DNA from 2 places in the Delftia deserti genome. Region 2 is predicted to be linked to the other one. Evidence: predicted binding sites of a transcription regulator. Region 2 holds the regulator's gene; the other holds the start of a gene.

Region 1 (3,402 bases), 5.2 Mb from region 2:
TGATGATGGAAGTGCGCAGCGACCACCCCGGCGTGCTGGAGTGCTTCCCCGAGGAACTGCTGGCCGAAGTCCTGCCCGGCCTGGCCGCCTTGCGCGTGCGCGCCGAGATGGCCGACGTGAGCCGCTCCCAGCCCACGGACTGCGCCGCGCCCGTCATGCAGGGCGTGGAGCAGGCCTGCCGCAACCTGGGCTACGCCCACATGCGCATGCCCAGCGGCGCCGGCCATGACGCCGTCTACATGGCGCCCACCGGACCCATGGGCATGATCTTCATCCCCTGCCTCCACGGCCGCAGCCACGCGCCCGAGGAATGGATAGAACCCGCCCAGCTGCTGGACGGCACGCGGGTGCTGTACGAGACGGTGCGCGTGCTGGACAGGCAGTTGGCACAGGCCTGAGAGCCTGGCCTGCGGCCAGGAACCAAGGCGGCATAAAATAGCCCGCTTCCCTCTGGAGCAGGCACAAGCTGCTCCTTGGTGGAAGCCCCTGTGGCACAGATTGCGGAAATCCGCCCAAATAGCGGGCTTCCCAATGCAAGATGGCGGAACCACCCTCCCCGATCATCGACAACCCACCGCATGGGCGGCCCGGCACTGCCGGTCCGCTGCGAGAAGGTTGCACCGCCCCATCAGACCCTGGAGTTTCTTCTTTCATGTTCCGCCAACTGATCACCTGCACCGCCGTGGCCGCCGCCATGGGCCTGAGCTTTTCCGCAGCCGCCCAAGGTGCGGCTGCCGACTATCCGAACAAGCCCGTGCGCATGATCGTGCCCTTCCCGCCCGGCGGCGGCACCGACATCCTCGCGCGCGTGGTGTCCAACAAGCTCACCGAAGTCAGCAAGTGGACCGTGGTGCCCGACAACCGTGCGGGCGCAGGCGGCACCATCGGCATCACCGAGGCCGTCAAGGCCTCGCCCACGGGCTACGACATGGTCATGGGCCAGAAGGACAACGTGGTCCTGGGCCCCTACCTCTACAAGAACCTGCCCTGGAACCCCGTCAAGGACCTGGTGCCCGTGGCCCACGTGGCCTACACGCCCATCGTGATCGCCACCAGCGTGAACTCGCCCTACAAGACCCTGGCCGACATCGTGGCCGCTGCCAAGCAGCACCCGGGCAAGGTGACCTACGGCTCGCCGGGCAATGGCACCAGCATCCACATCTCGGGCGTGCTGCTGGAGAAGGCCGCAGGCATCCAGCTGGTGCATGTGCCCTACAAGGGCTCCAACCCGGCCCTGATGGACGCGCTGGCCGGCAACGTGGACCTGCTGGTGTCCTCCGTGCCCTCGGCCATCGGCCAGATCAAGGCCGGCAAGCTGCGCGCCATCGCCGTCACATCGGCCAAGCGCTCGTCCTCGCTGCCCGACACGCCCACGCTGGCCGAAGCGGGCCTCAAGGGCTTTGACGTGAGCACCTGGTACGGCCTGTTCATGCCCAAGGGCACGCCCACGGCCATCGTGACCAAGGTCAACGCCGAAGTGAACAAGCTGCTGGCCATGCCCGAAGTGCGCGACGCCATCCAGACCCAGGGCGCCGAGCCCCAGTCCATGAGCGTGGCCGACTTCGACAAGATGTTCCAGGCCGACTTCAAGCAGTCCAAGCAGATCGTCGAGTCCTCGGGCGCCAAGATCGAGTGACATGCCTGCGGTGCCAGGGCGGCATGCCCGGCACCGCCTGCAATGGCCAACGCCGCATTTCATTGATGCAGATCAGCCTGATCTGCATCAAGGAGCTATGTGACAGTCCCGTGAATACTTCTCTGGAAATCACCGAATTCCTGGAGAACGTCATGGCATTGCTGGTCTGGGTCCCCGAGCTGGACACCGGGATTGCAGAAATCGACCGGCAGCACCGCCGCATCGTCGATTACATCAACAAGCTCTACGAGCTGCGCTCGTCGCCCGACCGCGAGGCCCTGGGCGATGTCATCGGCGAGATGATCGACTACACCGTCTCGCACTTCGTGTTCGAGGAAAGCCTGATCGAGAGCGCCGGCTACATGTTCGCCGGCCCGCACAAGAAGGTGCACGAGCTGTTCACGCGCCGCGTGATCGAGATGCAGACCCGCTTCGATGCGGGCGAGGACGTGGCCGCCGAGCTGCACGGCATGCTCTCGCGCTGGCTGTTCAACCACATCCGCAACGAAGACACCGGCTACGTGGACTCGGCCAAGGCCTATCTGCGCATGGCGCGCGAGTCCAGTCCTGCCGCCGAGAAGGAAAGGCTCAAGAACGAAGTGCTGCAGGAGCTGGAACTGCAGCGCAAGAAAAAGGGCTGGCTGGCGCGGCTGCTCAATCGCTGAGCGCCCCCTGCCCTTGCAGCGCACCAAGAAAAACGGCTCCCGAGGGAGCCGTTGCAGTTTCACGCAGTGGCCTGGCGACTACTCGCGCACGACCAGCACCGGCACGCGCACGGCGCCCAGCACGCGCTGGGTCACGCTGCCCAGCACCAGCTTTTCCAGGCCACGGCGGCCCTGCGAGCCCATGATGATCAGGTCGGCACCCGTGCTCTCGAGCACGCGCACGATGCCCTCGTGCACGGCATGGCCCTCGCCGACAACGGTGGTGGCATTCACGCCAGCCTCGTCGGTGATCTTCTTGACGGCGTCCAGCGTGGTGTTGGCCTCGGCCGTGGCCGCGCTCAGGTACTGCGACTGGCCGTAGGCGAAGTCGGCGCCCACGCCCGTGAACGGATAGGGGTCCACCACGTAGACCGCCGTCAGCGTGCTGCCAAAGGCCTTGGCCAGCTCCACGCCCTTGTGAACCGCCAGCATCGAACTGTTGGAGCCGTCCACGGGAACCAGGATGTGCTTGAACATGCGTTTTCTCCTTTGTGCTTGGCCGCCGTCAACAATCGGAGGCGGCCGGGTCGATGAACCAAAGTGTGCGCCCATCATGCGCCAGCGTCTTGAGCTGCATCAATCCTTGCGGCGACGCGTCAGCTCCGAGCCCTGGAAACCCTGGCGGCGATAGGTCAGCACCAGGGTATCGCGCACGCCGCCCGGCTGCTCGGGCTGGATGGGCGTGGTCTCGTGGATCATGCGGGCATCGTCCAGCAGCATCACCGACCAGGGCTCGGTCAGCGTGAAGCGCTGGCCGCTGGGGCCCGTGGCCTCGAAGATGCGTGTCTCGCCGCCCTTCACGCCCTCGCGCCCGACCAGGATCACGGCCACCAGGTCTACGCCGTCGCGGTGCGCGCCTTCGGGCGTGGGCCGGCCAATGCCGTCCGTGGTGTCGATGCGGAACTGGTGGGACTCGATGAACCAGCGCTCGTGCTGCACATCATCGCCCTGGGCGCAGAACACCTGGTCGGACAGGCCGGCCAGCGCCAGCAGCAGCCGGCTCCAGGTGGCGCTTTGCGCCGTGGCATCGCGCATGGGATCGAACATGCGCAGCATGCCGCC
Region 2 (3,402 bases):
CGATCAGGTCGCAGTCGGGCTGGGTGCTGTAGCCCTGGAAGTTGCGGTGCAGCCGGCCCTGGCGCTTGGCCACGGCCAGCGAGTCCTCGGGCAGGGCGAAGTGGTCCATGCCCACGTAGACATAGCCACCGTCCATGAACGCGGCGATGGAACGCGACAGCATGGCCAGCTTGTCGGCCCCCTGCGGCAGATCCTCGGCCGCAATGCGCCGCTGCGGCTTGAAGCGCTCAGGCAGGTGGGCATAGGCATAGAGCGCGATGCGGTCGGGCCGCAGCGCGTTGACCTGGGCCAGCGTGCGCTCGAAGGATTCGGGCGTCTGCTTGGGCAGGCCGTAGATCAGGTCCACGTTGATGGAGGCAAAGCCCAGCTGCCGCGCGGCCGCCACCAGCTCGAACACCTGCTCTGCCGGCTGCACGCGGTGCACCGCGATCTGCACCTGCTCGTCAAAGTCCTGCACGCCGAAGCTCAGGCGGTTGAAGCCCAGCTCCTTGAGCACGGCCAGGCGCTCGACGCTGACGGTGCGCGGATCGACCTCGATGGAGTATTCGCCGCCCGGCTCCAGCTTGAAATGCTCGCGCAACAGGCCCATCAGCGTACGCAGCTCGTCGTCGGAGAAGAAGGTGGGCGTGCCGCCGCCCAGGTGCAGCTGGCTGACGGTCTGGCCCTTGCCGCAATGGGCCGTGTGCAAGGCCATCTCGCGCGCCAGGTAGTCCAGGTAGACGGCGGCGCGATCGTGGTGGCGCGTCACGATCTTGTTGCAGGCGCAGTAGTAGCACAGCGACTCGCAAAAGGGCACGTGCACATACAGCGACAAAGGCATGGCACGCGCTGCGGTACTCGATTTGCGTTGTTGCAGCGCCAGGATATAGTCCTCTGCACCAAAGGCCTCGACAAAGCGGTCGGCGGTAGGGAACGAGGTGTATCGGGGCCCCGGTACGTCAAAGCGACGCAGCAGCTCTGGGGTGACAGCGGTCATGGGTTTTTCCTCTAATACCTTGACTGTGCCGCAGCACATCGGTCATGTCCTTGACTCATATCAAGAGTTGTTTGAGGCACTGCTGCGACAATTTGATCCAACTCATCGCAATCCACGAGGTCACCGCCGGCACGCTGTGTGCCGCTGATGTTTATCACTCCATGAACCTTCAGACCATCAAAGCCTCCTGCTCCAACTGCAACCTGCGCGAACTGTGCATGCCCATGGGCCTGGATGCCGAGCAGATGCAGCGCATCGACGACATCGTGGCCACGCGCCGCAAGGTCAAGCGCGGAGGCCTGCTGTTTCGCAACGGCGAGGCCTTCACCTCGCTGTACGCCATCCGCACCGGCTTCTTCAAGACCTGCGTGGCCACCGAGGACGGACGCGACCAGGTCACGGGCTTTCAGATGGCCGGCGAGATCATCGGCCTGGACGGCATCGTCAACGACCACCACACCTGCGATGCCGTCGCGCTGGAAGACGCCGAAGTCTGCGTCATGCCCTTCGACAAGCTGGAAGACCTGTCGCGCGAGGTCACGGCCCTGCAAAACCATGTGCACAAGGTCATGAGCCGCGAGATCGTGCGCGAGCACGGCGTGATGCTGCTGCTGGGCAGCATGCGCGCCGAAGAGCGCCTGGCCGCCTTCGTGCTCAACCTGGTGCAGCGCCTGCATGCGCGGGGCTTTTCCAAGTCCGAACTGGTGCTGCGCATGACGCGCGAGGAAATCGGCAGCTACCTGGGCCTGAAGCTGGAGACGGTGAGCCGCACGTTCTCCAAGTTCGCGGACGACAACATCATCGAGGTGCGCCAGCGCCATCTGCGCATCCTGGACACGGAGGCGCTCAAGCGCATCGTCAATAGCCAGCAGTGCCAGTAAGGCTGCAGGGGCTGCAGGCATTCATCCGCCAATGAACAAGGCCCGCGACAGCGGGCCTTGTTCATTGCGGCCGGCGTTCTCTCAGTCCCGCCCCAGCCCCTGCATGGCCAGGTCCGGTTCGGGCTCGGAGACCACGCCGTCATTGAGATCGCGGGCCGAGCGGCCCAGCATGGTGGTCATCAGGCTGGAGAGCATGGTCACGCCCCAGAAGGCGAAGAAGGCCAGCGTGTAGATGCCCTGGCGCGACCAGCCCAGATCGCCGAGCCAATGCAGCTGCAGCGGATCAACAAAGGCAAAAACCAGCATCTCCATCACGGCGGCGGCCAGAAAGGCAGGCCAGGCAATCCACATCCAGCGTTGGGCCAACATCAGCGATCTCCTTGTGCTGTAGAGGGGGTCGCCTTCATTGTGCGCCGCGCCAACGCCTGGCGCCAAGCCCCGAAGCGCCCTGCGCGCCTGTAGGAAACCCTCACCCGTCGCACATGCCGGAGATGCGATCCGCCATGCAAAAAGGCCGCGACTGCGGCCTCGTGAGGGGGCTTGGCGCGGTCAGCGGTCCGTGGGATGGTCGTGCGCTGGCGTGGCCGCATGGTTGCGACCGGTGACGGCGGGCGCCATGCTCTTGGGCACTTCGCGCACGCCATCGGCACGCTCGTTGATCGTGATGCCGTTGCGGTAGTAGTCGGGGTCGATCACGGGATCGGCGCCATTGATGGCGATGATGGCCGTGATCACGGCGGCCACCACCACGGCGGCCGGGCCTGCCACCACCAGCCAGACATGGCCGAACTTCCACCAGGGCTTGCCGGCGTCGGGATGCGAAGCGGCCTGGGCGGGTGCGGGAACTGCGGGACTGGAAGACATGGGAAACCTCTTTCTTTCAGGCGGCAGGCGCGGACCGTGCCGCGCCTGCCAGGAACATCACCGGGGAACGAGGAACACGGCCTTTTCGGACGTGCGGCCCGCACCCGCTTGCAGGGCATCGATATCGAAGAATACGGTGTGCGAGCCCGGCTCGGCAGAACCGTAGGGAATCTGCAGGCGCGCTGCAATGCCGCGCGTCTCGGCCGGGCCGACCTCGACTTCCTGCTCGGACGCCAGCTCCAGCCCGTCCAGGCCATGGGCGCTGATGCGGTAGCGCTGGGCCTGTTCGGTGGCATTCATGATCTGCAGCCGGTAGACATTCTCCAGCTTGCCGCCCGCCACGATGCGCGACAGCGAGGCACGGTCGCGGATCACGTCCACCTTGACCGACTGGCGCAGCGCCAGGCTCACGATCATGGCCACGCTCAGGCCGACCAGCACGGCCGAGTAGATCAGCACGCGCGGACGGAAGATGCGGCGCAGCACCTGGGCGCGGCGCCACAGGCCGGCCATGGCGTTCTGCGTTGTCAGGCGGATCAGGCCGCGCGGGTACTCCATCTTGTCCATGATGGAATTGCAGGCGTCTATGCACAGGCCGCAGCCGATGCATTCGTACTGCAGTCCGTTGCGGATGTCGATGCCCACGGGGCAGACCTGCACGCACATCTTGCAGTCGATGCA

Evidence for each region. The regulator FNR, encoded in region 2, switches genes on or off when oxygen is low (the NO sensors DNR and NnrR bind a similar motif). The targets are predictions, from matches to a motif close to TTGATNNNNATCAA.
Region 1: ACFPFG_RS31030 (bacteriohemerythrin) is a predicted target of FNR. The motif match lies at 1,699-1,712, and genes of this name have one in related genera.

Annotation. Positions count from the first base shown of each region.
Region 1 is NZ_JBHSIH010000001.1:6,579,805-6,583,206, reverse strand. It holds gene ACFPFG_RS31040 (Zn-dependent hydrolase) at 1-398, shown strand, start outside; gene ACFPFG_RS31035 (Bug family tripartite tricarboxylate transporter substrate binding protein) at 653-1,636, shown strand; gene ACFPFG_RS31030 (bacteriohemerythrin) at 1,747-2,301, shown strand; gene ACFPFG_RS31025 (universal stress protein) at 2,380-2,817, opposite strand; gene ACFPFG_RS31020 (2OG-Fe dioxygenase family protein) at 2,917-3,402, opposite strand, start outside.
Region 2 is NZ_JBHSIH010000001.1:1,376,203-1,379,604, forward strand. It holds gene hemN (oxygen-independent coproporphyrinogen III oxidase) at 1-976, opposite strand, end outside; gene fnr (fumarate/nitrate reduction transcriptional regulator Fnr) at 1,138-1,857, shown strand; gene ACFPFG_RS06560 (hypothetical protein) at 1,939-2,226, opposite strand; gene ACFPFG_RS06565 (FixH family protein) at 2,407-2,721, opposite strand; gene ccoG (cytochrome c oxidase accessory protein CcoG) at 2,779-3,402, opposite strand, start outside.